3 regions of the Stenotrophomonas sp. 78350_Sma genome follow, and region 1 is predicted to be linked to each of the others. Evidence: predicted binding sites of a transcription regulator. Region 1 holds the regulator's gene; each other region holds the start of a gene.

The links. The regulator FliA, encoded in region 1, starts transcription of late flagellar genes. The targets are predictions, from matches to a motif close to TAAAGTTTNNCNNNCNNNGGCCGATAA.
Region 2: ACZK4H_RS21745 (GGDEF domain-containing protein) is a predicted target of FliA. The motif match lies at 2,540-2,566, and genes of this name have one in related genera.
Region 3: ACZK4H_RS06325 (methyl-accepting chemotaxis protein) is a predicted target of FliA. The motif match lies at 1,266-1,292, and genes of this name have one in related genera.

The regions. Positions count from the first base shown of each region.
Region 1 is NZ_CM151182.1:2,255,952-2,265,596, forward strand. Features, by position in the region: gene ACZK4H_RS10480 (chemotaxis protein CheW) at 1-56, opposite strand, end outside; gene ACZK4H_RS10485 (ParA family protein) at 53-835, opposite strand; gene motD (flagellar motor protein MotD) at 840-1,856, opposite strand; gene ACZK4H_RS10495 (flagellar motor protein) at 1,858-2,598, opposite strand; gene ACZK4H_RS10500 (chemotaxis protein CheA) at 2,701-4,530, opposite strand; gene ACZK4H_RS10505 (protein phosphatase CheZ) at 4,533-5,138, opposite strand; gene cheY (chemotaxis response regulator CheY) at 5,138-5,530, opposite strand; gene ACZK4H_RS10515 (RNA polymerase sigma factor FliA) at 5,588-6,331, opposite strand; gene ACZK4H_RS10520 (MinD/ParA family ATP-binding protein) at 6,328-7,215, opposite strand; gene flhF (flagellar biosynthesis GTPase FlhF) at 7,202-8,824, opposite strand; gene flhA (flagellar biosynthesis protein FlhA) at 8,970-9,645, opposite strand, start outside.
Region 2 is NZ_CM151182.1:4,734,449-4,744,093, forward strand. Features, by position in the region: gene ACZK4H_RS21730 (lytic murein transglycosylase) at 1-135, opposite strand, end outside; gene egtD (L-histidine N(alpha)-methyltransferase) at 217-1,191, opposite strand; gene egtB (ergothioneine biosynthesis protein EgtB) at 1,188-2,459, opposite strand; gene ACZK4H_RS21745 (GGDEF domain-containing protein) at 2,610-3,890, shown strand; gene ACZK4H_RS21750 (YchJ family protein) at 3,894-4,286, opposite strand; gene ACZK4H_RS21755 (sulfite exporter TauE/SafE family protein) at 4,389-5,168, shown strand; gene ACZK4H_RS21760 (ATP-binding protein) at 5,275-8,655, opposite strand; gene ACZK4H_RS21765 (DUF4194 domain-containing protein) at 8,672-9,373, opposite strand; gene ACZK4H_RS21770 (DUF3375 domain-containing protein) at 9,360-9,645, opposite strand, start outside.
Region 3 is NZ_CM151182.1:1,361,891-1,371,535, reverse strand. Features, by position in the region: gene ACZK4H_RS06325 (methyl-accepting chemotaxis protein) at 1-1,234, opposite strand, end outside; gene ACZK4H_RS06320 (hypothetical protein) at 1,711-2,046, opposite strand; gene ACZK4H_RS06315 (hypothetical protein) at 2,152-2,613, opposite strand; gene ACZK4H_RS06310 (TFIIB-type zinc ribbon-containing protein) at 2,766-3,158, opposite strand; gene ACZK4H_RS06305 (barstar family protein) at 3,352-3,744, shown strand; gene mutS (DNA mismatch repair protein MutS) at 3,880-6,471, shown strand; gene ACZK4H_RS06295 (catalase) at 6,666-8,309, shown strand; gene ACZK4H_RS06290 (DUF937 domain-containing protein) at 8,418-9,020, shown strand; gene ACZK4H_RS06285 (glycoside hydrolase family 5 protein) at 9,129-9,645, opposite strand, start outside.

The DNA.
Region 1 (9,645 bases):
ATCGCTTCGCCCAGCAGTTCGTCCAGGTAGTCGTCCAGTACACCGGTGCTGTTCATGCGGCCTGCTCCAGCGCGCGGGCATCCTCGCCGAGGACCCAGTTCAGGGCGCGGCGGTAGGCGGCCAGGCCACGGCCCGGGTAATCTTCGCCGACGCTGGGCAGGGTGAGGCCTGCGGCATTGCTGATGCGGGTGTCGATCGGAATCGCGTCTTCCCACACCCGGGTGCCGTGACGATCCTGCATGGTGCGCAGCGATTCGTTGCCGGCGCGGGTGCGGCGGTCGAACAGGGTCGGCAGGATCGAGATCGGCAGGGGGCGTCGGCGCGAGCGCTCGACCATCTCGCCGGTGCGGACCATGCCGTCCAGGCCATGCAGGGCCAGCGGCTCGGCCTGGGTGGGGATGATCAGGCGGTCGGCGGCGGCCAGCGCGTTGATCATCAACAGGCCAAGGGTGGGGGCACAGTCCAGCAGGATGTAGTCGTGCTGGCCCTGGTGACGCGCCAGTGCGTTCTGCAGGGCCAGGCCGAGGCCGGGTTGGTTGGCGCTGCGGCGCTCCAGCGTGGCCAGCGCCGACTGCGCGCAGACATAGTCCAGGCCGTGGATGTTGCTGGCATGGCACAGGCTGGAAAGATCCGCCGGCGGGGCGCCGAACAGTTCCAGTACGCCGGCCGGCGGCGGATCCACCGGCACGCCGAAAGCGCGGCTGAGCGAGGCATGCGGATCGAGGTCGATCAGCAGCACGCGATGGCCAAGCGCGGCCAGGCCACGGCCGAGGGCGAGGGTGGTGGTGGTCTTGCCGACTCCGCCCTTCTGGTTGGCGACTGCCCAGATGCGCATCGGTTTACTCCTTCATTGCCGGGGGAACGGCGGCGCCGACACGGCTGCCAGCCGGCACCGGCGGCAACTTCACCGGTGCGATGGGGGAGGTGGGGGCGGCAGCCGGAGTTGCGGCGGCTTGTTCGGTGGCGCTGTTGTCGGCGGCGCCGGTGGCCGCATTGAGGCGCTGGCCAAGTGGATCCACCGAATGCGAGGTGTCGGCCAGGATGATGACCATCACCCGGCGGTTGCGGTTCCGCCCCTGCGCGCTGTCGTTCTCTTCGCGCGGACGGAACTGGCCATAGCCGACCATTGCCAGTCGCGACGGCTGCACGCCCTGGTCGGCGAACAGGTGCACCACGCTGGCTGCGCGTCCAGCCGACAGCTCCCAGTTCGACGGGAAGGTGGCGGTGGCGATCGGCACGTTGTCGGTATGGCCTTCCACGCGCACGCTGTTGGGCACGTCACGCAGCACCTCGGCCAGGCTGGCCAGCGTCTGTCGTGCATGCACGTCCAGCGCGGCCGAGCCGGTGGGGAACAGGATGTCGCTGTTGATCTCCACTTCGATCCACAGTTCGGTGCGGCGCACGCTGATCATGCCGCGGTCGATCAGTGGCGCCAGCGCGGCGGTGAGGCGGTCGGCGATGCTGTTGAGCTGGCGCTCGGCACGGGCGATCTGTTCCTGGTTGTGCACCGAAACAGGCATGCGCATCTGCGAGGCCATCGACGGCAGCAGGGTCGGGTCGTGCGAGGGTGCCGGCGCGGACGGGCCGACCTTGGTGCCGGACTTGATCACCGACGGGCTGTCCCAGCCGCCGCCCTGCACCTGCTTGTTGCCGACCTGCACCGGGTTGATCGTGCGCGGCGCACCACCAAAGGCATCGGTGAGCGCGTCGGCCATGATCCGGTACTTGCCCTCGTTGACCGAGGAGATCGCGTACATGACCACGAAGAAGGCGAGCAGCAGCGTCATCAGGTCGGCATAGGGGATCGCCCATGCTTCATGGTTGGCGTGCTCTTCGTGGTGCTTGCGGCGGGCCATGTCAGTGCAGGAAGCCGGAGAGGTTGGTTTCGATGTTGCGCGGGTTCTCGCCCTGGGCGATCGAGATCAGGCCTTCGATGACCATCTCGCGATCGCGGGTGTTGTGCGAGATCACACTCTTGAGCTTGGCCGCGATCGGCAGGAACAACAGGTTGGCCGAGGCGATGCCGTAGATGGTGGCGGTGAACGCAGCGGCGATGCCATGGCCCAGCTTGCTCGGGTCGGCCAGGTTCTTCATCACGGCAATGAGGCCGAGGACCGCACCGATGATGCCCAGCGTGGGTGCGTAGATGCCCATCGCTTCGAAGACCTTGGCGCCGGCCTGGTCCTGGTGTTCCTGGCTGCCCAGTTCGATCTCCAGCATGTGACGCATCGATTCGGGTTCAACGCCGTCCACCAGCAGCTGCAGGCCCTTGCGCAGGAACGGGTCCTGCTGCGCTTCCACCTGCGATTCCAGGCCCAGCAGGCCCTGGCGACGGGCGATGTTGCTCCACTCGACGATCTGCTGGATCAGTTCGCGGCGATCACTGTGTGGCGGGCGCACGACCCAGCGCACGATCTTGAAGGCATGCTTGAACACCGCCGGCGAGGTATGCAGCAGGATCGCGGCGACGGTGCCGACGATGACGATCACGAACGCCGCAGGCGACCACAACGACGCCAGGCCGGCGCCCTTGAGGATGCTGCCACCGACCAGCGAGGCCAGGGCGAGAAAGAGTCCAATGAGGCTGAGTCTATCCATGGTTCCGGTATCGGCTTGTATGAATGGGACTTGAGACACCGGGAGAGCGCGTACAGACGGTAGTCACAGTTTTCGGGTCGCTGGGCCATGCCCGGCGGGGTTTCAGCGTATGCCGTCCACGTCCAGGATCAGTGCCATGCGACCATCGCCGATCAAGGTTGCACCGGCATAACCGCGCAGGCCGCGCAGGGCTTTGGGTAGTGGCTTGATGACCACTTCCTCGCGCCCGCGCACCTGGTCCACGACCAGTCCGAAGCGCGCTTCACCGGCCTGCAGCACCACGATGGTCAGCAGGGTCGACGCGGCGGGCGTCACATCCAGCCACTGGCGCAGGTCGACCAGCGGCAGGGTGTGCGAGCGGCGATCGAGCACGGCGCGGCCATCGAACCAGCCCAGCGAGGTGCGCGGCGCGTGAAGCACTTCCATCACGCGTGCCAGCGGTAGCGCGTAGACGTCCTCGCCGGCCTGCACCAGCAGGGTCGGCAGGATCGCGAGGGTGAGCGGCACGCGGATCAGGAAGCGGCTGCCACGGCCCAGCTCCGACTGGATCTGGATCTGGCCGCTCAGTTCGCGGATGCGCGACTGCACCACGTCCATGCCCACGCCACGACCGGAAATATCGGTGACCTGCTGCTTGGTCGAGAAGCCGGGCAGGAACACGAGATGCAGGCATTCCTCGCTGCTCAGGCGGGCAGCGGCCTCCGGGTCGATCAGGCCCTTCTCGCGCGCCTTGGCACGCAGCTTCTCGGGGTCGATGCCGGCGCCATCGTCCTGCACCTCGATGCTGACGTAGTCACCTTCCTGCTGGGCGGACAGGCGCACATGGCCCATCCGCGGCTTGCCCTGTGCTTCACGCAGATCGGGCATTTCCACGCCGTGGTCGATGGCGTTGCGGACCAGGTGCACCAGCGGGTCGGCCAGCGCTTCGACCAGGTTGCGGTCGAGCTCGGTCTCGGCACCGACCAGCTCAAGGTCCACTTCCTTCTTCAGCGAGCGGGCGACGTCGCGGGCGACCTTGGGGAAGCGCGAGAACACTTTGCCCACCGGCTGCATGCGGGTACGCATCACCGCCGACTGCAGGCGCGCAGTGGCGATGTCCAGCGTCGATACGGCGCGATCCAGCTCCTCGTCGCGCAGGCGTGCACGGAGGGTCTTCAGGCGGTTGCGGGAAAGCACCAGTTCGCCGATCAGGTTGACGATCGCATCCAGGCGCTTGGTGTCCACGCGCACGGTGTGCTCGGCCTCGGCCATCGGCTTGGCCGCTGGCTTGGCTGCGGGCGCCGGGACAGGTGCCGGGCGCGGTGCTGCGGCGGGTGCCGCCGCGATGGCGGCAGCAGGCTTCGCGCCTGGCGCAGCACCGCCGTGCAGCTGGTCCAGCAGGGCTTCGAACTCGTCTTCGCTGATCAGGCCGTCGTCGGCCTTCTTCGCTGGCGCGACCGCGGTCGGCGCGTTGCCGCCGTGCAGCTGATCGAGCAGGGCCTCGAATTCGTCGTCGGTGATCAGATCGCTGCCGCCTGCCGCAGGCGCGGCCGCAGCGACCGGCGCGGTAGTGCCACCGTGCATGTCGAACTGCGCGATCAGGTCCGGCGGCGCATAGCCCGGCTCGGTACCGGAGGACACGGCGTCCAGCATCGACTGCAGGTAGTCCAGCGACTGCTGGGCGGCGTCGAAGTGGTGGGCCTGCAGTACCGCCTGCCCGGCACGCGCGATGCCCAGGGCTTCTTCAGCGGCGTGGCACAGCTCGACCATGGCGGTGACGCCAAGGAAGCCGGCGCCGCCCTTGAGCGTGTGGTAGCCGCGGAACACCGCGTTGAGTTGCTCGGTGTCCTGCGGTGCCTGCTCCAGCGACACCAGCTGTTCGCCCAGGCGATCCAGGATTTCCTGGGCCTCGATGATGAAATCGGCAGTGATGTCGTCGGATACCGCGCTCATGCTTACAGCCCCAGATCCGACAACAGGTCGTCGGCGTCGTTCTGCGAGACCGCGTGGCGGTCCAGTCCCTTCAGTGCCGGCCCGGCCAGTTCCGGATCGGTGCGATGCTGTTCCGGCGGCAGGCCAAGTGCGCCAAAGCCCTCGTGCACGCGGCGGACGATGCCGACCACGCGACGGATGATCTGCCCGGTCAGGTCCTGGTAGCTCTGGGTCAGGGCGATCTCGGTCAGGTTGTGGCGGATGCGCTCGAGCTGCGTGTCCTGGCCCGGCTGCAGGCCTTCGGCGCGCAGCTGTTCGGTCAGGCTGCGGCATTCCTCGGCCAGGTCCAGGGTGCGGTGCGTGGCCTGTTCGGTCATCGCCACCACGTGGTCAAGGCGTGCGCAGGCGTCGTCCAGCTCACCGGCCTCGCTGGGTACGGTCGGCAGTTCACCCAGTGCCTGTCCCAGCTCGCGGGCCAGCCGCGAGAGGCCGCTCATCATCGGCTGCGTACGCAGCGCGACCAGTCCGTCGATGCGTTGCCGCCAGGCGGCTTCGTCACCGGACTCCAGGGCGTCCAGGGCTTCCTGCAGGCGCAGGGCGAGGGCGTTCTTGTCGACCGTGGTATCCATCAGGCGCTGGCCGCCAGGCGTTCGAAGATCTTGCCGAGCTTCTCTTCCAGCGTCTGCGCGGTGAACGGCTTGATGATGTAGCCGTTCACGCCGTTCTGGGCGGCTTCGATGATCTGCTCGCGCTTGGCTTCGGCGGTGACCATCAGCACCGGCAGGGTCTTCAGCTTGGCATCGGCGCGGATCGCCTTCAGCAGTTCGATGCCGGTCATCACCGGCATGTTCCAGTCGGTGACCACGAAATCGAACGGCTGGCTCTGCAGCAGCGACAGCGCGGCATGCCCGTCCTCGGCTTCGGCGGTGTTGGTGAAGCCCAGATCGCCCAGCAGGTTCTTGACGATTCGACGCATGGTCGAGAAGTCGTCGACGATCAGGATGCGCATGTTCTTGTTCAAAGCAGAGTTCCTTTGTTGTTCATTCCGGGCGGCCGGGGGCAGCCGCCTCGGGCATGTTCATTCTTCCAGGCCGGCGTCGGCGGCCTCGAAGATTTTCAATCGGCCACGCAGGCGCAGTACCGCCTGGCCGTGGATCTGGCAGACCCGCGACTCGCTCACGCCGAGCACCGCGCCGATCTCCTTCAGGTTCAGTTCCTGCTCGTAATAGAGCGAGAGCACCAGCTGTTCGCGCTCGGGCAGGTGGCCGATGGCCTTGCCCAGTTCGCGGCCGAACTCGCCGCGCTCCAGCACCTGCTGCGGGGTCGGGCCGCCCTGGGCGACGGTGTCCAGCTCGCCCTGGTCCTCGATGCGCGACTCCAGGCTCAGCACCTGGCCGCGTGCGGCGTCTTCCATCAACCGCAGGTATTCGGGCAGCGGCATCTCCATCGCGGCGGCCACTTCGGTGGCGCTGGCGGCGCGGCCACTGCTCTGTTCCAGGCGGCGGATGGTGGCGGCGGCATCGCGGGCACGCCGGTGCACCGAGCGCGGCACCCAGTCGCCACGGCGGATCTCGTCGATCATCGAACCGCGGATGCGGATCGAGGCATAGGTTTCGAACGAGGCGCCCTGGTCGGCGTCGTAGCTGCGCGAGGCTTCGATCAGGCCCATCATGCCGGCCTGGATCAGGTCGTCCACTTCAACGCTGGCCGGCAACCGCGCAGCCAGGTGGTGGGCGATGCGCCGCACCAGGTCCGAGTGCTGGGCGATGACCTCGTTGGCCGCCGAGCGCTGGACCTCCCGGTACTGGGCTGCGCCTTTCATGCGGCCACCCCGCGCTGCTTGAGGATGCGCTCGAGGAAGAACTCGACGCCGCCACGCGGTTCGGTCGGCGCCTGCCAGCGTGCGGTGCGGCGCGCGATCTCGGTGATCGCCAGCGCGGCCGGGCTGGACGGATAGGCCTTCACCACCGGCTGCTGGCGCTGCACCGACAGGCGCAGCCAGTCATCCTGCGGCACGCAGCCCAGGTAGTTCAGCGAGACATCGGCGAGGAACTTCTCGCAGACGCGGGTCAGCTTTTCGTACAGCACGCGGCCCTCGTTCGGGTCGCGGACCATGTTGGCCACCACCTGGATGCGGTCCACGCCGCGCTCGCGCGAGAGCACCTTGATCAGCGCATAGGCGTCGGTGATCGAAGCCGGTTCGTCACAGACCACCACCACGGTGTCCTGCGCGGCCTGGCAGAAGGTCAGTACGCCGTCGGTGATGCCCGCGGCGGTGTCGACCACCATGATGTCCAGTTCACGTTCCAGCTCGGAGAACACGTTGACCAGGCCGACGTGCTCGGCCGGGGCCAGCTCGGCCATGTGCCGGCGGCCGGATGCGGCCGGCACCACCAGCACGCCGTTCGGGCCTTCGACGATGACGTCGTCCAGCGAGCAGCGACCGGCGACCAGGTCGGCCAGCGTAAAGGTGGGGTTCAGCCCCAGGATCACGTCGATGTTGGCCAGGCCAAGGTCGGCGTCCAGCAGCAGCGTGCGCTTGCCCATGCCGGCCAGTGCCACGGCCAGGTTCGCGGACACATTCGTCTTGCCCACGCCGCCCTTGCCGCCGGTCACGGCAATGGTGCGCACAGGGCCGAGCGGCTCGCTGCGGGTCGCCGACAGCGGGAAGGTCTTGGTCAGCTTGGCGTACTCACGCGACGGCATGGTTCAACTCCGGGTTGCAGGGCATATCGGCCGCTCGGCGCAAATCTTCAAGGCGAAGTACAAGATTGGCTGCACTGGCCCGGTGCAGGTCGTCCGGAACGTCCTGGCCATCGGTCACCCAGGTGATCGGCAGGGCGTGGTCCACGGCCACCGACAGGGCGTTGCCGAAGCGGCCGGTCTCGTCCAGCTTGCTCAGCACCAGGCCCTGCAGGTTGGCGGCGCCGAAGCGGCGGACCACCTCGTCCATGTCGCCGAAGCTGGTGTTGGCCGGCAGCACCAGCAGGGTGCGCACCTGGCGGGCGGCGCGCAGCCACTGCAGCTGGGCGGCCAGTGCGCGGTCGCGCGGGCCCAGCCCGGCGGTGTCGATCAGCACCAGCTTGTAGTCCTTCAGGCGTTCCAGCAGCTGGTCCAGGTCGGTGCCGCTGTTGGCTTCGTGCACGGCGATGCCGAGCTGGCGGCCGTAGCCGTACAGCTGCTCGCGGGCGCCGATGCGGGTGGTGTCGGTGGTCACCAGGGCGACGTCACGCGGCGCGTGTTTCTCGGCGAAGCGCGAGGCCAGCTTGGCGATGGTGGTGGTCTTGCCGGCGCCAGTCGGGCCGACCAGGGCGATCACGCCGCCTTCTTCCAGCGGGTCGACCGGGGCGATCGGCAGCTTGCGCGAGATCAGCCCCAGCATCAGGCCGCGACCACGGTGGGCTTCGGTCTCCAGCGGAATCTGCATGGCCACGTCGCGGGCCAGGCCGGCATCAAAGCCGTACTCGTCCATCAGGTCCAGCGCGGTGGCGCGTACCGGGCAGCCGCGCAGGCGCTCGTCGGTGAAGCGGTTCATCTCGCGCTCGATCACCTGGCGCATGCCGGCCACTTCCTGGCGCAGCTGGCGGATCTCGGCGTCGTCCTGGGCGACCACGGTCAGCGTCGGTGCCGGGGCCAGCACGGGGGCCGGACTGGCTTCGGCGACGGCTTCGAGCGCTGCCGGTTCGCTGGCGGCGATGTCAGGCTGGACATCGGCCATGGCAGCGCCCGGCAGCGGCGGCGGCTGCACGGCGGGGGGCACGCTTTCGTGATGCGTGTCGTGCGGCGGGTCGATCTGGAAGCGGGCGCGGTTGGCCGAAGCGGTGACGGCCGGGCCCGGTGCGACGATGGCCTCGGCGAACGGGGCGAAGATCTGTTCGGGCAGCGCCGGTTCGTTGACGGCGGCGCGCGCCAGGGTGGCTGCGAAGCCGGTGCTGCCGCGGGTCGGCACGATCTCGTCGGCGCTGTCCAGGGTGCGGCCGGTGGCACCCACGGCCGCACGGGCGAGGGCGGCCACGGCCGAGGTGGTGGCGGCCACCGGCTCCGGCGCCGGGGCAGCGCTGCGGCGGCGGGTCACCGCAGCGATCACAGCATCGGCGGCGGTACGCGGCTTGGGTGCCGGCGGAGGAGCGACGTCACGACGCGAGGCTTCCAGTGCACGCTGCACGGCGCTCTCGTCGTAGTTGGCGGCGGCGACGATCTCGATGCCTTCCTCGATCCGGCGGTTGGACAGGATCACGGCGTCAGGACCATGTTCCTTGCGCACCAGGTTCATGGCCGAGCGCATGTCGGCGGCGACGAATCGTTTGATTTTCATGCTGTGGTCACGGGACGAAGACGGCGGGGTGGCGGTCGGAGAACTCGGGTGGTCGGTGGTCTGCACGGTGCGGGTTCCCCTTGGTATCTGTCTGTTGCGTTGGTTCGAAAGTGGTGTCTGTTTTCTGGCGCATCGGCGGGCGGCGTCAGCTGATCGTTCCGACCAGCTTCAGGCGCTTGTCCTCCGGCACCTCGCTGTAGGCCAGGACCGACAGCGACGGAACGCTGTGGCGGACCAGGCGCGCCAGCGCGGCGCGCACCGGGCCCGGTACCAGCACGACCGCCGGCTCGTTTCGCGCTTCCTGCTTGCTGACACATTCGGCCAGGCTCTGGTGCAGTCGCTCCGCGAGTCCGGGTTCCAGCGCGGCGCCGTTGCCCTGCGTGGACTCCTGCAAGACACGTTCCAATTGCGGGTTGAGGGTGAACACCGGCAGCTCCGCCGACATTCCGGCGATCTCCTGCACGATGAAGCGGCCCAGTGCGGTGCGCACGGCAGCGGTCAGCACCGCCGGGTCCTGGCTGCTGGGCGCGTGTTCGACCAGTGCCTCGGCGATCTTGCGCAGCTGGCGGATCGGAATGCGCTCCACCAGCAGGTTCTGCAGCACGCGCACCACCGCCGACAGCGGCAGCGCCTTCGGCGTCAGATCTTCGACGAGCTTGGGCGCGCTCTTGGCCAGGTTGGCCAGCAGGTGCTGCACTTCCTCGTGGCCGAGCAGTTCCGGCGCGTGTTCGCGGATCAGGTGCGAGAGGTGGGTAGCGACCACCGTGGCCGGGTCGACCACGGTGTAGCCCAGCGTCTCGGCCTGGGCACGCTGGTGCGGC
Region 2 (9,645 bases), 2.3 Mb from region 1:
TTGTGTCGCAGCGGTGGCCTGCAGGCCCGACAGGCAGCGGCTGAAGGCCGGATCGATGCCGGCGGCAGGAACGGCAGGCGCTGTCGGTGCCGAGGCAAGAGCGGCCGCCAGGCCGAGCGTGGTCAGAATGGGCATGGCGTCCTCCGTGTTGCCGTTGCAGGGTCATCTTAGGCGCAGCGTCGCCGTCGAACCTGAAGCGGCGCCGGCTGCCGGCGGCTATATGCCGCGCAACAGGCGCAGGCCATAGGCCGGGCCTTCAGCATCCCAGCGCTGCATGACCTGCAGGCCAGCCGGCTGCAGCAGTGCTTCGAAGCTGTCGTCGGTGTACTTGTGGCTGTATTCGACGCGGATCGGTTCGTCGGCCTCGAAATGGAAGGTGCGGCCATCCAGATGGACGTCCTGTGCCCGCTGGCTGACCAGATCGGTCTCGATGCGCAGCCGCGCGACGCTGTAGCGGGCACGATGGCGGAAGCCATCCAGATCGAAATCGCTGCCGATCTCGCGGTTGAGGCGGGCCAGCAGATTGAGGGTAAAGGCGGCGGTGACACCCTGTGCATCGTTGTAGGCCGCCTCGATCAACGCTGGCTCCTTGTGCAGGTCGATGCCGACCAGGGCCAGGCCATCACGGCCCATGGTCTGGCGCATCGCGCGCAGCAGGGCGACCGCGTCCTCGCCTTCAAAGTTGCCCAACGTAGACCCGGGGAAGAACAGCAACCGCCGCGCGGGTTCGCGTTCGGGCATGGGCACGGCAACGGGACGGGTGAAGTCTGCACAGACCGGCAGCATCTCGACCTCCGGCAGCGCCGGGGCGAGATGGTCGATGCTGGACAGCAGCGCGGCGCGCGAGATCTCGATGGGTGTATAGGCCACCGGTTCACGCAGCGCGGCCAGCAGCAGCGCGGTCTTGCGGCCGCTGCCACTCCCCAGTTCCACCACGTGCAGGTGCGGGCCGACGCTGCGGGCGATGTCTGGCAGTACCCGCGAAAGCAGGGCCAGCTCGGTACGCGTGGGGTAGTACTCGCGGGTCTGGGTGATCTGTTCGAACAGGCGCGAGCCACGTGCATCGTAGAAGTACTTGGACGGCAGCTGGCGCGGTGTGCGCGACAACCCGGCCACCACGTCGGTGAGGATCTGCTGGCGGCCGGGGGTGAGATCGGTCAATGCCTGCAGCGCGTCGTGCACCGTACTCATGCGAGGTCCCTGGCCAGGCGCAGGCCGGAGAACTGCCAACGCGCCGGTGGCATGAAGAAGTTGCGGTAGCTGGCGCGCACATGGCCACGGGGCGTGGCGCAGCTACCGCCGCGCAGCACCCATTGGCCACACATGAATTTGCCGTTGTATTCGCCGAGGTTGCCGGCAAAGGGCTGGAAGCCCGGATAGGCGCCATAGGCGCTGTGGGTCCATTCCCATACATCGCCGAACAGCTGGCGCAGTCCACCGCCCTGCCCGGCCTGTGGGTGCAGGTGATCGTCATCGGCGAAGTGGCCCCGCACCGGCTGAGACGCGGCCGCAGCCTCCCACTCGAACTCGCTGGGCAGGCGCGCCCCGGCCCAGCGGGCACAGGCGTCGGCCTCGAAGTAGCTGAGATGGCAGACCGGCGCATGCGGGTCCAGCTCGCGCCAACCGCCCAGGGTGTATTCGCGCTGCAGGCTGTCGTCCCAGTACAGCGGGTGCTGCCAGTCTTCGGTTTCACGCAGTGCCCAGCCTTCGCTGAGCCACCAGCGTGGCTCGCGGTAGCCTCCGGCCTCGATGAAGGCGCGGTACTCGGCGTTGCTGAGCGGGCGCTCGGCCAGGGCATGGGAGGGCAGCAGCACGCGATGCGGCGGCGATTCGTTGTCATAGGCGAACGCGGCATGCCGTGGCCAGGCTGCGGCACCGATGGTGATGATGCGTTCGGGCGATTCGATCCAGCCCTGTGCACTGGCAGTGCCGGGGACGGTTGGCAGGTCGTCGCGGTAGGCCGGCTGCAATGGATTGCACCAGAACGCGTGCTTGATGTCGGTGAGCAGCAGCTCCTGGTGCTGCTGTTCGTGCTGCAGGCCCAGCTGCAGGTGCTGCAGCGCCTGATCGTCGAGATCACCCGCGTCCAGCCGTGACTGTACCTGCGCATCGATCTGGCGGCGGTAGTCCTGCACCTGCTGCAGCGAGGGCCGTGACAGCAGCCCGCGCTGCGGCCGCGCATGGGCCGGGCCGAGGCTCTTGTAGTAGCTGTTGAACAGGTAGTCCCAGGCAGGGTCATGCGCCGGTGCAGGTGGGAAGCCGGCCAGCACGAAGCGTTCGAAGAACCAGGTGGTGTGGGCCAGGTGCCATTTACTCGGGCTGGCATCGGCCATGCTCTGCAGCATGGCGTCTTCGGCGCTGAGGGGGGCCGCCAACTGCATGCTGCGGTCCCGCACACGTGCGTACTGGCGGGCGAGATCGCGCTGCGGGGCAGCGACGGCGGTGGCTGCGCTGTCCATCCGGGCAGCATCTGCGCAACAGGGTGAGTGCGATGTCATGGTTCGACGTCAACCCGTTCACATGCGTGACCATCCCGCATTCAAGAAGCCGGTGCAGAGGCCGCTAACGGCAATGCTGCGGCCGCGTCGTCACCGCGCTGGAATTCCTGCTTGCCCCTGCATCCGCTCCGCCAGCCTGCGCATTACCTGTTCGTGCTGCCCGCCGTGCTGGTTGCCGTGGTGCTGTGGGCGGCACTGGGCAACGAAGACGTGGCCAATCCGGCCCAACGCATCCTGCCCTGGCTGCTGGCCTGCCTCGGCGCCGGCCTTGCGCTGCTCTACCACCAGGTGCGTACGCTCTGCCTGATGCTGGTGGTGGCCGTGATGTTCGCCCTGCTGCACCTGGACGTGGGTGGCTATTTGCGCAACGGCCATGTCACGACGCTGACACCGCTGCGCTTCCATGCCATTTCGGCCTGGCTGCCCTTGCTGTTCGCGGGCCTGGCGTTGTGGCCCGAGCGCGGCCGCCGCCGCCGCGACCTGCTGCTGCGGGGTGTTGCCAGTGGCACCGCGCTGATGATCTTCCTGCTGCTGGCCACGCAGCAACCGCGGGGCATGCACGATCTGCTGTCCAACCGCCACTGGAGCTGGATTCCGGCCGACTGGAACGCGCTGGCACAGCTGCCAGCCCTGCTGTTCCTCCTGGCAACCGCCGCGCTGGGCTGGCAGGCCTGGCGGCATCCGCGGCCGCTGCACACGGCAATGCTGCTGGCCCTGCTGTGCCTGTGGTGGATGCTGCCGCGGGTGTTCCTGCAGCCGGTGCTGCTGCCGGCGCTGGCCAGCGCGGCCTTGCTGCTGATGCTGGGCGCGATGCTGCAGGAGTCCTTCCATATGGCCTTCCGCGATGAACTGACCGGCCTGCCGGGGCGCCGCGCCTTCAATGAGACCCTGCAACGGGCGCGCGGCACCTACAGCATCGCGATGGTGGACGTGGACCACTTCAAATCGTTCAACGACACCCACGGCCACGACACCGGCGACGATGTGCTGCGCCTGGTGGCCTCGCGGCTGGCGAGGGTGGGAGATGGTGGCCGTGCGTTCCGCTATGGCGGCGAGGAGTTCGCGGTGGTGTTCCTGGATCGTCCCGCAGCGGCCTGCGTGGATGCGGTCGAGGCGCTGCGGCAGACCATCGAGGACACCCGCATGCAGCTGCGCGACCGCAGCACCCGCAGCCGCGACGATGAAACGGGACGCCAGCAACGCGGACGCGGCGGGAGCGGGCAGACGGTGCAGGTGACGGTGAGCATCGGCCTGGCGGACAGCCGCGTGGATGAGCGGCCAGCAGCGGTGATCAAGGCTGCCGACCAGGCGCTGTATGCAGCCAAGGACGGCGGCCGCAACCAGGTCCGCGCGCATGCCGGCCAGCGCGTGCTGGCGGTGCGCGGCGGCTGAGGCTCACACGGCGTCGAGGTAGTACCAGCGGCCGTCGACACGCAGGAAGCGGCTGTGCTCTGTCATCTTCACCGCGCTGCCGCCACCCACGCGGTAGCGGGCGGTGAAGCGCACTTCGGCGCTGTCGGCACCGGTGGCCGTGTGTTCGTGCACGGTCAGGCCCAGCCAGTGCGTACGCTGGCCCGGCGCATCATCCAACGCCAGCTCGGCCGGACGGGTGTCCGGGTGCCAGCTCTGGCGCAGGTAGTCCGCCAGCCCCCGCACATAGGCGCTGTAGCGCGATCGCATCAGGCGCTCGGCATCGGGTGCTGCCTCACCGGCATGGAAACGGCCACAGCAGGCGGCGTAATCGGCGGGAAGGCCGCAGGGGCAGGGGTCGGTGGATTTTCGGCTCATGCAGGCATTGTCGCCGGGTTGTGCGGATTGATCCACGCGGGGCACGGGTCAGCCGGTGCAGGACAGGCGTATGCTGTCGCGCCCCCACATCGATTGATCGCCGTGCTGGAACTGGTTCCCCCTGAGTTGTGGTGGCTGGTGGTGATCGCCTTCATCGCCGGCCTGGTCGATGCCGCCGTCGGTGGCGGTGGGCTGGTGCAGTTACCCGGCCTGTTCACCGTGCTGCCGCAGCAGACGCCGGCAATGCTGTTCGGTACCAACAAATTCAGCTCGATGTTCGGCACCGGAGCAGCCGCCTGGCGCTATGCGCGCAACGTGCGCTTCCCGTGGAAGCCGGTGCTGTTCGCGGCAGGCACGGCCTTCATCTTCTCCTTCGCCGGCGCCACCGCGGTAAGCCTGCTGCCCAAGGACGCGGTACGCCCACTGGTGCTGGTGCTGCTGATCGCGATGCTGGCCTACACGCTGTGGAAGAAGGATTTCGGCGCGCTGCACCGGCCGCAGGACATCGGCCGGCGTGAGCTGGCGATCGCGCTGGCCATCGGTGCGGCGATCGGCTTCTACGACGGCTTCTTCGGGCCGGGCACCGGCAGCTTCCTGATCTTCCTGTTCGTGCGCTTCTTCGGCCTGGATTTCCTGCGCGCCTCGGCGGCATCGAAGGTGGTGAACCTGGCCACCAACGTAGCGGCGATCTCGTTCTTCGTGCCGACCGGCAACCTCCTGTGGCTGTTCGCGCTGCCGATGGCGGCGGCCAACATCATCGGCTCGGTGGTGGGCACGCGGTTGGCGCTGAAGGGCGGTACGCCGTTCATCCGCAAGCTGTTCGTGGGGCTGGTGGTGGTGCTGATCGCGCGGATGGCGTGGGATACGTTCCGCGGTGCGTGAATGAGCTTGATGACCAGGTAGGTGCCAACCTTGGTTGGCACGCTGAGTCCGGCCGCGAAGAGCAGCCGAGCATGGCTCGGCTCTACAGGTAGATGGACCGAGGCGCTCAGGCCTCGGCTTCTTCCGGTTCGTTGGCCTGCTGACGGCTGCGCTCCGGCAGCTTCAGGCGCTTGCCCTCTTCGTCGTACTCGATCAGCAGCACGCCCGAGTCGTGGCGGCCGCTGATCTCGACGAAGCAGGCGCCGCCGATGAACGGTTCCAGCGTCATCACCGACTTCAGCGGGGTGGCAACCACCATCTGGAAGCCGAAGTTGTCGAAGATGTTCATCGCCAGTGCGGTGAACTCGTTGTCGGCCTTGTCGAAGGCTTCGTCGAGCACAACCGCGGCGTAGCTGGGCAGCTGGCTGTCGGCACCGCCGAGCTGGTAGCGCAGCGCGGCCGCCAGGCAGGTGGTGGCCAGCTTCTGGCGCTGGCCACCGGACTTGCCGGCGCCGCTGCGGTAGATCTCGACCTGCTGGCGCGTTTCCGCATCCAGCTCGACGCCGATGAACTCCACGTGCATGCGCACGTCCAGCACCAGCTCGCGCCAGCGCTTGTCCTCGCCTTCCTGCGAGCCCAGGCGGTTGACCAGCTGCCGCAGCACAGTGAATTGCGATTCAGCCAGCTCACGCTGCTCGGTCTGCTGCTGCGACAGCACTTCGCGCAGCTGCAGGTGGAACTCGCCGACTTCCGGCAGGCGTCGGTCGTTCAGTTCGATGGTCAGCAACGTGCCGCGGTTGAACGGCACCTGTTCCAGGCTGGCGTTCACTTCGTCCAGGCGCTGGCCGATCGACTTGCGGGCCTCGGCGCTGTGGCGCTGCAGGGCCAGCAGGTTGTTCTTGCTCTGGTTCTGCAGCAGATCGAAGAAGCGCTCTTCGTGCTGCGGCAGGCCATCGCGCTCCAGGCGTTCGAGGCGAGCGAGGAAGTCCTCGGCCGAGGCCACCGAGACGGTGAAGTCGCCCGATTCCTCTGGCCACTGCTGGATGAAGCGACGGAAGCAACCGATCAGCTGGTTTTCGATGCGGTTGAGGTCCTGCTGCGAGGACGACAGCTGCTCGTTCAACGCGTTGCTGACCTGGCGCATGTGCGCTTCCAGCGTTTCCAGGCTGAGCGGGCCCTGCTCCTGCAGGCGCTCGGCAAGACCGGCTTCCTGCTCCTGGGCCAGGCTCGGCAGCACCAGCGCACGGCTCTGCTGGCGTGCGCGGTCGAGGCGATCACGTTCCTTGACCAGCTGGCCACGCTCGACGCGGACGTCTTCATAGGTGCGGCGCGACTGCTCGATGTCGGCGCGCACGGCGTCGATCTGCTTGGCCAGCTTGGCCAGGTCGGCATTGCCTTCGCGCAGATCGCGCAGGGTGGCCTCGATATCGCCCAGGCGCTGCTGCGGGGCGGCGATGTCGATCTCGTTCCAGCTGATGCTGACCAGCTCATGGCAGGCCAGGCGGCGTTCGTTGTCGCGATCACGCTGGCCGCGTAGGCGCGCGATATCGGTCTCGCAGCCGGCGATGCGCTTGGCCAGCTCCTGTGCTTCACGCTCGAAGGCGCCCACCTTGTCGTGGTTGTTGAAGCCGAGGATCCAGCGACGGCGGTCGCCCACCGCACTGCGGTCGTCCTTCTCGAAACGGTCGCCCGGATGCTTGACCTGGCCTTCGCGGGTGATGCCACGGTCGACGTTGCGCAGCTGCTTGGCGTCCACGCACTCGTAGTCGAAGCGCTTGCCGAGCTCGCGCCGCAGCCAGCTTTCGAACACATGCTCGCGAAGTTCCAGCTTGTGCAGCAGCGACTTCGCCGACGGCTCACGGGCGAATGCATCATCGTTGCGGCGCACGCGGTAGTAGGTGAAGCGCATGCCCAGGTGGGTACGGTTCACCCACTCGGCGACGTCGTTGTAATGCTTGTCGTCGACCAGCAGTGACAGCGCGAAGCCACCCAGCACACGCTCGATGGCGCCTTGCCAGCCCTGCTCTTCCGAGCGGACCTGGATCAGCTCGCCGACGAACGGCAGCGCCGCTTCGGCGATGCCGGTTTCCTCGGCCAGGCGCGCGCGCAGCTTCTGCATCGGCGCCGGGATGTTGGAGGGCGTGCGCTGCATCGCTTCGAGTTCCGCACGGACTTCGCCGAAGCGGCGCTCGTCATCGCGCTTGCCACCCAGGCGATCGCTGATCGCATCGTCCAGCGCCGAAGAGGCGCGCTGGCGGTCCTGCAGCTCGTTCTGTGCGCGCTCAACCAGTTCGGCGAAGCCGTGTGCGTCGTCCGGCAGTTCGGCCCCCAGCTGCTGCGCGGCCAGGCTTGCCTGCTCGCGCTTGGCCTGGCGCCGGTCGCGCTCGGCTTCGGCGCGGCCCTGCTCGCGTTCCAGTTCCTCGATGCGCTCACCGCCCTGCTGGCGGCGCTGCAGTTCCAGTTCGGCCAGGCGCTCGGTGTGATTGTCCAGTGCGGCACGGCGCTGGGCTTCTTCGCCAAGCAGGCCACGGTCACGCACGTCCATCTCGCGCAGGCGCGCTTCGATCAGCGCCTGGCGGCGGCTTTCGCGGAAGCTGTCGACGCCGAGCTTCAGTGCTTCGTCGTCACCGCGCTGGCGGTGCATTTCCTTCAGGTCGTTGTAGTAGGCGCGTGCCGGCAGCAGGGTTTCCACCTGGCGGCGGGCAGTGACCACCGCCTGGTGCGCGCCATCAAGCTCGGCGAAGTCGCTGACCAGGCGCTCGGCGGCGTCGAAGGTCTTCGGCGTGTCGAGCATGAAGTCGCGCAGGAAGACGTTGAGGTCGCCCAGGTTCTTCGCCGACTGCGTCTTGTGCAGCAGGCGCAGCGCCATCTCGTTGTCGATGCCGAGCAGGTCGCGGAAGCGCTCGGCGTAGCCGGAGAAAGCGTCGAAGTGGTGCAGATCGGACAGCTTCTGCTTGAGCTTGCGCAGGTCCAGGTCGAAGCCGCCGAGATCCTTGGCGATGTCGAACGGACGCTCGGCGATCATGTAGTGCTTGCGCACGTCACCGGCCGAAGTGCCGTTGCCGGAGATCCACAGCAGGCGCACCAGGCTGACCACGCGGCCGTCGCCGGCGCGGTATTCCAGCACCAGTGCGGTCCAGGTCGCGCCCTTGCGCAGGTACTGGGTGGCGATTTCGCCAGTGCCGCTGTCCTGCTGGTCAGCCCAGGCGCCACGCACATAGGACACCAGGTTGCGGTCGCGGCCACTGCGCTCGGCTTCACGCGCGGCGGCGTTGAAGTCGACGATGGCCGGCGGCGTCAGCAGCGCGGACATGGCATCGAGCAGGGTCGACTTGCCCGAGCCGGAACGGCCGACGAACAGGAAACCGCGCTCGGCGATCGGCACTTCGGTCAGGCCGTTGAAGGTGCCCCAGTTGTGCACCTGCAGGCGGCGCATGCGGAACTGCTGCAGGCGCGGGTCCGGCAGGCCTTCGTTGAACAGGGCGGGGGTGTGCTTGGAGATAGCCATGCGATGGTCGGGTCTCTCAGGCCTCGGCGGCCGGGGTTTCGCGCAGCTGGCGGTAGACCGCCGAAAGCTGGGACACGTCTTCGGCGGAGAACAGCAGCTTCAGCGCCGGCGAGACTTCGTGGCGGTCTTCCTGGCCGCTGAGGCGGGTCAGGATGTGGTTGTCCTTCATCTTCTGCACCGCCGAGGCGACACGGCGGTTGAAGCCGGCGCGGTCGGTGGACAGGTTCTTTTCGTAGATGGCCAGCGCTTCGGCCATCTCGGCGTCAGCCACCACCGCGCGGTTGCCGCGCGCATCGGCCTCGGCCAGCTGCTGGCGCAGGTACAGCAACAGCACCGAATCGATGAAGGTCAGCGGCGAGGTGCGCAGCAGCACCGGCGCATCGACGTCTTCGGTATCGGCCTGGCGGGTGAAGGCCACGCCGCTGTCACGGTCGAGCACCAGTTCCAGGAACAGGTCCGCCAGCGACGAGCGGATGGCCGCTTCGCTGCGGATCAGCGCCGGCCACAGCTTGGCGTGGCGCAGCTGGTCGATGCTGGGGCCGATCAGCAGCTGGCACAGCGCACGGCGCGCATCCAGCGGCAGGCGACCGGTATCGCCGAGGTAGTACACGTCGTTGCCACGGCGGGGCTGCGCCACGGTCGCCACCGGCTCGGCCTCGTAGGCGTCTTCCGCCACGTCGGCCTGCGGTGCGTCGATGGGATCTTCATGCCAGCTCATGGCGTCTCTCCTGGGTGAACCAAACCAGCGGGATGCGGGCGCGACGGATCTGGCCGTCGCCACCACGCCATTGCGCAAGCTCCTGCTCGCCGGCGACCACGTTGCCGAAGCGCGTGCCCAGCGACAGGTAGCCGATGACGCTGCCAAGACCCTGCGGCGCCTCGCGCTGCGACAGGGCCTGGGCGATGCTGAGCCGCGGCTGTGCATCAAGCAGGTCGTGCAGGTCGCGGCGCAGGGTGCGGAAGTCGATTTCGGACGAAGCGACCAGATCG
Region 3 (9,645 bases), 890 kb from region 1:
CACCGCGCGAAATCGCCTGCAGCAGGGTCGAGACCTGCACCAGGTTCTCGTCGGTGGTCTGCATCAGGCGATTGAGCCCGGCCACCATGTCGCGGAAATCATAGGCGAAGCGGTCTTCGTCGCCGCGCAGGCTGAAGTCGCCCGCCGCCGCTGCCGTCGCCAGCCGGCGGATCTCGCTGTTGATCGCCGACAGGCTGGTCTTGGTCTCGTCCATGGCCTGGGTGATCGCCGCCTTCTCGCCGGGCAGCGGATCCATGTCCACCGACAGGTCGCCTCGGGCGTAATGCTTCATCACTTCGATCAGCCGGTTCTGCACCTGCACGTGCGAGCCGACCAGCGCATTCGTCTCGTGCACCATGCGCCCGTAGTCGCCGGGGAAGGCACTCTCGTCCATGCGATAGCTGAGGCTGCCCGCATCGTGCTGGCGGGCCAGCTCGCCCTGCGCCGCCATCACCGACTGCAGCTGCGCCTGCATGCGCTGCATCGACCTGAGCAGCTGCGTCACCTCATCGTTACCAGACGCGTCGATGCTGTTGTCCAGCCGCCCGTTGGCGATGCCGTCGGCCAGCTTCACCGCACCTTCCAGCGGGCGGGTCAGGCTGCGGGTGATGGCCCACGCGGCCAGCGAGCCCAGTACCAGGCTCAACGCGCCGAACACGATCGACAACGTGCCGGTCCAGGATTCGGTTGAACGGTATTCCTCGCGGCTGCGCTCGGTCAGAGTCTCCTGATGCCGCAGGAGGGTCGAGATCGCTTCATTCCAGGCCGTCGCCAGGCCGTGCTCGGCCAACAACTCCTTGGCCGCACCGTCGAAATCACCGGCCTTCATGCGCTCGTGTAGATGCTGGGTGGAGGCGTCGGTGGCCTTGCGTGCCGCGTCGATTTTCGCCACCAGGGTATCGCCGGTGGCGTCGCGCGGAATCTTGATGTACTTGGCCCAGATACCGTCGTAGGTCTGCGACAGCTCCTGCGCCTTCTGATAATCCTTGTCGAAATCCTCGCCGCGCTTGATCACCATCAGCCGGCGGTGCATCAACACCGCGTTGTTGGTATCCAGCATGTCGTTCAACAGCCGCATCTTCACCATGTTGACGTCCACCACTTTCTCGAACTGGGCGGACTTCAGGTGATTTCCGTACAGCACCAGGCCAACGATGGCCACGATGAACAGCAGCAGCAGACCGAACCCGGCACCCAGCCGGGATCCCACTCGGAGGTTGCGTAAGGCGAGCATCTCAATTCCCTTGATCATGGCCGTACGATCGATGGCGGCGCAGGCAGGGGAAACTTTATGGTTCGATATTATTATATCGGTCTAAAACTCTGGAACTGTGCAGACAGGTGTGAAACCCGCCCGGAACGGCAAGCGCTATATCTTTCAGGAATATCGGAATGACGAGGGACTGGTGATTATCGTCACGCGCAGCTCACGAAACCGGCTGTGGGAACCGCATTTCGATGAATCAATGCAACAGAATGCATGTACCGTCCGAACATCGCACACATACCCGCATGAGACCCGCCTCTACAGTGGCCGGGTGAGCAACGTGCCCCCCTGAAGTTTCCATTGGATGCCACAGACATCCTCAGGAGCACACTGCCGCAGCGGCATCAGGCATTTCAGCTCCAGACGTCGCCTTCAGGTGACATCCAGACCAATCCAAACGGCGCATCCGAAAGGAACCAGAACCCGTGTTCATCGAGATCCGCCTAATCTCTGGCGGCCGGCCATGCGCGGCGAAGCGCACCCAACTGCCCATCAACATCCCCATCGGCGAAGACGCCTTGCGAAGCCAGCTTCAGCTTGCCTTCCATCATCAGCAACTTCAGCATCGAAAAGAACGCTTCCGTCTGCTGCTCGAAGGTGACGTCACGCCCCTCCAACTCAACGTTCATGTTGATCCACAGTGACCCCATGGAATAGCCATAGGAGTAATGAAGAACATTCCTGACAACCTCAGGCATCATTGCAGCGCGCTCCTCGGCAACGCCATCTCCATCAACAATGGAACGCCAGGAACAGCTCTCCCATGCGGAGGACGACATGTTCGCCCGCGAACTGGGCGAAACTCCCTCTGCTCATCGTGAATGGTCGCAAACCTTTCAGAGAACCAACCCACTCCCTCGCAGGACAGCGATCCCCGGCCTGAATCAGGCACCGGTGACAGCCAAGGGACCGCACTCATCGTCAGTGAAGAATCTGGTCTCCAGATCCTGAGCGGGCTCCATGCCACCGTATACGGTTCGCGATCCACTCAGCGTCTTCAATTCCAGAAAATGCCGTTGGAGTTCCGACATCGCGACACCGATATCCGCCCACTCCATATCGAATGACAGTTCGATGCTCACCATTCCTTCAAACCTGATGACACGAATCAACAGCATGGGAATATGAACAGCCGAGCCCAATCGGAAGCCCTTTACTTGTTGGGCCATGCATGAGCCATACGGAAACTCATGGAAACGTCCTGCAGAGTGCTCGCCAGCCGCGATGGGTTCGCCTTCCCACCCGGTCGACGAAACGGACTCAGCCATGCGGCCCATCTCCTCCAGCAGCGTGGACACATGAACCGATGGGACCGCCTCCATGACAATCTCAAACGCGTCACTCATCAATAGGCTCCTTGGGATGCCTCTTGCGGCCGATCGGGCGCAACCGCCCTGCGCTGGATAGCGGAGACATCCACCTTCAGACGGATAGTTCCTTCGCCAGCACTTCGCGGCTGGCGGCCATCTTCGCCCACTCACTCACGTGCATCAAAGCATCACCGGCGCTCATCCACGGAAATTGACTCCCAGAATGGAGCAATCGAATTCTCCTCAAGATACGTCTCAAGATCCCTGAACGGAGAAACGCCGATATCCATCAAAGAAAACCAGAAGGCATCACATTCGTCGCAGACAAATATCTGAACACCACTCTCCTTGACGTGAGCCTCAAGCATCTCACCTTGCTCACAACGTGGACAGATCACCAAGCACCTCACCGTACAGTGACACCCGAATTTTATTTTGCTGGCACCAGGTTCAACAATAGTTCTCGCGTTGTTCCCGCCAGCAAGGCTGATCACTCGCCCCGTTCGGCCGATGTGTGCTCCCGAATCTCCAGGCATCGCCGTTCCCTTCATTCTCCCGGTCTCGGCAACGAGAGAAATCAACCAGGCTCCATCCGCAACGAAAAAAACGGCATGCGTCGACGTTGCGGGGTTTGGAAGCGCATGTGTCATTGCATGCTTGACACGCTTTCCAGTCGTAGAACCGATTCCATGATCAAGGCCGCCCGGACTATTCCGGGTCCTGGTTCCTGTATTGAAGGCCAGCGGAGGGCCGCAGGCAACGCTACAGTGGCGCATGAAACTCGTCCTGCAGATCGAAGGCAGCGCCATCAATGACATCGCCAGCCTGTACGCGGAGATCAACCGCGTGTTCATGGCCGGCGAGGACTGGCAGCTCGGACCGAGCCTGGATGCTCTGGACGATCTGTTGCATGGCGGCTATGGCGCGTTGGCCGGCCAGGCGCAGGCCACGCTGATCTGGCGCGATATCGCCCACAGCCGCACGGCCCTGGGCGTGGAGACCACCCGCCAATGGCTGCAGGCCAAGCTCGACACACCGGGCAGCTTCAATACGCAGGCCATTGCCCGCCAGCTGGACACGCTGCAACGGGGCGAAGGCCCGACCTACTTCGAGATCGTGATGGAGATCTTCGCCAGCCACCGGCAGATCACCCTGGTTCCGGCCTGACTGCGTGCCCTGCACGGGGAGTGCCCGCCAACCGCAGCGGCGTCCACCGGCCCCAGCAGTTACCATGGACGGCCCTGTACCTGCTCCGCTGCCGCCGCCCTCCGGCGCGGCCGGACGCCCAGATCCACGAGTCCCATGTCCAAAGACAAGTCCGCCGAACACACCCCGCTGATGAAGCAGTTCTTCGCAGCCAAGTCCGACTACCCGGACCTGCTGCTGTTCTTCCGCATGGGCGACTTCTACGAGCTGTTCTACGACGACGCGCGCAAGGCCGCGCGCCTGCTCGACATCACCCTGACCCAGCGTGGCAGCTCCGGCGGCGCACCGATTCCGATGGCTGGCGTACCGGTGCATGCCTACGAGGGCTACCTGGCACGGCTGGTGGCGCTGGGCGAGTCGGTGGCGATCTGCGAGCAGATCGGCGACCCGGCGCTGGCCAAGGGCCTGGTCGAACGCAAGGTGGTGCGCATCGTCACCCCCGGCACGGTCACCGACGAAGCGCTGCTGGACGAGCGCCGCGACACCCTGCTGATGGCGCTGTCGCGCACGAAACAGGGCTACGGCCTGGCCTGGGCCGACCTCGCCGGTGGCCGCTTCCTGGTCAACGAAGTGGAAACCGACGACGCGCTGGAAGCCGAGCTGGCCCGACTGGAGCCGGCCGAGCTGCTGGTGCCCGACGAAGAAAACTGGCCGGAATTCCTGCGCCAGCGCACCGGCGTGCGCCGTCGTGCGCCGTGGCTGTTCGACGCCGACAGTGGCCGCCGCCAGCTGTTGAACTTCTTCAAGCTGCATGACCTGAGCGGTTTCGGCATCGATGACAAGCCGCGCGCGACCGCTGCCGCGGGCGCCCTGCTCGGCTATGTCGAGGAAACCCAGAAGCAGCGCCTGCCGCACCTGACTTCGATCGCGATGGAAACCGCCGGCGAGGCGATCGCGATGAACGCCGCCACCCGCCGCCACCTGGAACTGGATACGCGCGTCGACGGCGATACCCGCAATACCCTGCTGGGCGTGCTCGACAGCACGGTGACGCCGATGGGCGGCCGCCTGCTGCGGCGCTGGCTGCACCGCCCGCTGCGCCTGCGCGAGGTGCTGGTGCAGCGCCACCATGCGGTGGAAACCCTGATCGATCGCGGCAGCGACGCCGACATCCGCGAACAGTTCCGTCGCCTCGGCGACCTGGAACGCATCCTCACCCGCGTCGCACTGCGTTCGGCGCGCCCGCGCGATTTCTCCACCCTGCGCGATGGCCTGGGCCTGCTGCCGGCGGTGCGCGAGGTGCTGGCGCCGCTGGATTCGCCGCGCCTGCAGGCCCTGCATGCCGCGCTGGGCGAACACGATGAGTGCGCGCAGCTGCTGGCCAGCGCCATCGCCGAAATGCCACCGCTGAAGCTGAGCGACGGCGGCGTGCTGGCCGACGGCTTCGATGAAGAGCTGGATGAACTGCGACGCCTGTCCACCCATGCCGACCAGTTCCTGGTCGACCTGGAACAGCGCGAACGCGAAAGCAGCGGCATTGCCACCCTGAAGGTGGGCTACAACCGCGTGCATGGTTATTACATCGAAATCAGCAAGGGCCAGTCCGACCGCGCGCCGGTGCACTACACCCGGCGCCAGACGCTGACCAATGCCGAGCGCTACATCACCGAAGAACTGAAGGCGTTCGAGGACAAGGTGCTGTCCGCGCGCGACCGTTCGCTGTCGCGCGAGAAGTACCTGTACGAACAGCTGCTGGATACCCTTGGCGGGCAGCTGGAACCGCTGAAGCAGTGTGCCGCTGCACTGAGCGAACTGGATGTGCTGGCCGCCTTCGCCGAACGCGCGCAGGCGCTGGACTGGGCGCGCCCGGAGCTGCAGGCCGAGCCGTGCCTGAAGATCGAGCGTGGCCGCCATCCGGTGGTCGAGGCGGTACGCGAGCAGCCGTTCGAACCCAATGATCTGGACCTGCATCCGGACCGTCGCATGCTGGTCATCACCGGCCCGAACATGGGCGGTAAATCGACCTACATGCGGCAGAACGCGCTGATCGTGCTGCTGGCTCACATCGGCAGCTTCGTGCCGGCCAGCCGTGCGCTGATCGGCCCGATCGACCGCATCCTGACCCGCATCGGCGCCGGCGATGACCTGGCCCGCGGGCAGTCGACCTTCATGGTCGAGATGGCCGAGACCAGCTACATCCTGCACCACGCCACCGCGCATTCGCTGGTGCTGATGGACGAGATCGGCCGCGGCACGTCCACCTACGACGGCCTGGCGCTGGCCGATGCGGTGGCCCGCCACCTGGCCTACCAGAACCGCTGTTACACGCTGTTCGCCACCCACTACTTCGAGCTGACCGCGCTGGCCGACGAGCAGCACGAGGGCGGCCGCAGCGGCATCGCCAACGTGCACCTGGATGCCGTCGAGCATGGCGAAGCGCTGGTGTTCATGCACGCGGTGAAGGATGGCCCGGCCAACCGCAGCTTCGGCCTGCAGGTGGCCGCGCTGGCCGGCCTGCCGCGTGCCACCGTGGCGCAGGCCCGCCGCCGCCTGGCCGAGCTGGAGCAGCGCGGTGGTGAAAGCCATGCCGCCGAACTGGCGCCACAGGCACTGGATGCGCCGCAGCAGTTCGGCCTGTTCAGCGCACCGGCCAGCAAGGCGCAGGAAGCGCTGGCGACGATCGATCCGGACGAGTTGACCCCGAAGCAGGCACTGGAAGCCCTGTACCGGTTGAAAGCGCTGCTGTAACCGCAGCAAACGGCAAGGGCCTCCCGCTACCGTGCGGGAGGCCCGTCGAAAGATTCCGCAAATCCGATTCTGCATTTCAATTGACAGAATCTATCAACCTGAACGAATCATTCGATTATTCATTTCATCTGGCCATAGCTAAAGTCGAGTGAAGATGTTTCTCCCACGTCTTCACCGCCACCAGGAGCCAGCCGATGAGCCAGTCCGACAACAACAACGCCAAGTGCCCGTATCACACCGCCCCGTCGCCGGAGCAGGGCGCCGAGCAGCAGCGCGAGCTGAGCACCACGCCCAAGCAGAAGCACGGCGATGACCCGGTCACGCCGATGACCACGGCCTTCGGCGCACCGGTGGTGGACAACCAGAACAGCAAGACCGCCGGCCCGCGCGGCCCGCTGCTGATGGAAGACGTGTGGCTGCTGGAGAAGCTGGCCAACCTCAACCGCGAGATCATTCCCGAGCGCCGCATGCACGCCAAGGGCTCGGGCGCGTTCGGTACCTTCACCGTCACCCACGACATCAGCAAGTACACCCGCGCCAAGCTGTTCGAGAAGGTCGGCAAGCAGACCGAGATGTTCGCCCGCTTCACCACCGTGGCCGGCGAGCGTGGCGCCGCCGACGCCGAGCGCGACATCCGCGGCTTCGCACTGAAGTTCTACACCGAAGAAGGCAACTGGGACCTGGTCGGCAACAACACGCCGGTGTTCTTCCTGCGCGACCCGCGCAAGTTCGCCGACCTCAACAAGGCGGTCAAGCGCGACCCGCACACCAACCTGCGCAGCGCGCGCAACAACTGGGACTTCTGGACGCTGCTGCCCGAAGCGCTGCTGCAGGTGACCGTGGTGATGAGCGACCGCGGCATTCCGCGCAGCTTCCGCCACATGCACGGTTTCGGCTCGCATACCTACAGCTTCACCAACGCCGACAGCGAGCGCTTCTGGGTGAAGTTCCACTTCGTCAGCCAGCAGGGCATCGAATCGCTGACCGACGCGCAGGCGCAGATCCTGGTCGGCCATGACCGCGAAAGCCACGGCCGCGACCTGTTCGCTGCGATCGAGAAGGGCGACTTCCCGAAGTGGAAGCTGTTCATCCAGGTCATGCCGGAACTGGATGCGGAAACCTACCGCGTGCACCCGTTCGACCTGACCAAAGTGTGGCCGAAGAGCGACTATCCGCTGATCGAAGTGGGCCAGTTCGAACTGAACCGCAACCCGGTCAACTGGTACCAGGACGTAGAGCAATCGGCATTCGCACCGAGCAACCTGGTGCCGGGCATCGGTCCGTCGCCGGACAAGATGCTGCAGGCGCGCCTGTTCGCCTACTCCGATGCGCAGCGTTACCGCCTGGGCGTGAACCACCACCAGATTCCGGTGAACGCCGCGCGCTGCCCGGTGCACAGCAACCACCGCGACGGTGCGATGCGCGTGGACGGCAACTACGGTGGCCTGCCGCACTACGAGCCGAACAGCTACGGCCAGTGGCAGGAGCAGCCGGAGTATCGCGAGCCGCCAATGAAGATCCGCGGTGACGCCGACTTCTGGAACTTCCGCGAGGACGACGCCGACTACTTCAGCCAGCCCGGTGCGCTGTTCCGCAGCTACAACCAGGCGCAGAAGGACCGCTTGTTCGCCAACACCGCCCGTGCCCTGGGCGATGCGCCGGACTTCATCAAGCAGCGCCACATCGACAACTGCAGCAAGGCCGACCCGGCCTATGGCGCCGGCATTGCCGCGGCCCTGAAGGCGCTGGCCAGCCAGCCGTCGGATCCGTTCAAGCCGGCCCAGCCGGAAAGCGACTTCCCGGCCGCTACCCCGGGTGCGGAAGACATCGAGCTCTGATCGCCCCTCCGCGCGTACGGCACGCCGCCTCCCTGTGGGGCGGCGTCGCCGTTTTAACGGTCCGCGTCGTATCGTCTGCACGCCCAAACCCAATCAAGGATCTCCCTGATGAGCCTGACCGATGAACTTCTCTCCAAACTGCAGGGCGCCCCGCTGCAGCAGGTGTCGCAGCAGCTCGGCATCAGCGACACCCAGGCCTCCGGTGCGATCAGCGCCGCGCTGCCGGTGCTGATGGGCGCGCTGGGCAACAACGCCTCGCAGCCGCAGGGCGCGCAGGCGCTGCTCGGCGCATTGCAGAACAACCACAGTGGCCTGGACCTGGGCAGCGTGCTCGGTTCGGTGCTGGGCGGCGGCGGCGGTGGTGCCGCCAGCGACGGCGCCGGCATCCTCGGCCACATCTTCGGCGGTAGCCAGCAGAAGGTGGAAACCGGCCTGGCCCAGGCCACCCAGCTCGACAGCGGCCGCACCAGCCAGCTGCTGCAGATCCTCGCCCCGATCGTGATGGCCTTCCTTGCCCAGCGCCTCGGTGGCGGCCAGGCCGATGCCGGCTCGCTCAGCCAGGCGCTCGGCCAGGAAAAGCAGCAGGTGCAGCAACAGGGCGGTCTTGCCGGTGGCCTGCTCGGCAGCCTGCTGGACCAGGACGGCGATGGCCAGCTGGGTGTGGGCGACCTGCTGAAGCTGGGCGGCAACCTGCTGGGTGGCAAGCGCTGACGGAAGGTGTCGCCGGGCATGGCCCGGCGCTACCGGGCGTCGCGTTCATCGATATCCGCCGGGCGAGACCGGCATCTCCGTGGGTAGCGCCGGGCCATGCCCGGCGTCCTACCGGTTGCCCGCCTTCAGCCGCTCCAGAACCGGCGCGAACAACGGCGCCTGCATCGAACGCGGCGGCGCCACGGTCTTCCCCTTCTCCTGCGCCTGCCAGTACGACCACGGCAGCGGCCCGTCGCCCAGCTCGTAGTCCATGCCATCCCACCCATCCTCGCGGAAGGCGTAGAAGGCCCAATGCACCTTCTCCTGCTCCAGCACCTGCAGCACATCCTGCAGGTAGCGCTGGCAGTCGGGCCAGCGCCGCATGCAGCCGAACTCGCCAACCACCATGCGGTTGGCCCCCACGCCATGCGTCTTCGCCCAGTCCATCGGCTGCTGCAGGTAACTGCGGACACGCGTGGCATCCCAGCGTTCGCTGTGCTCGCCAAACGGCACCACGCCCGGGTAGCGGTACGGCGCGGTGCGCTTCTGGTTCGGCGCGCTGGTTGCGGCATACGGCTCATACATGTGCACGCTGTACAGCAGTTTCGGGTCCGCCAGCGGCGCCGGCCAGTAGTTGAAGCCATCG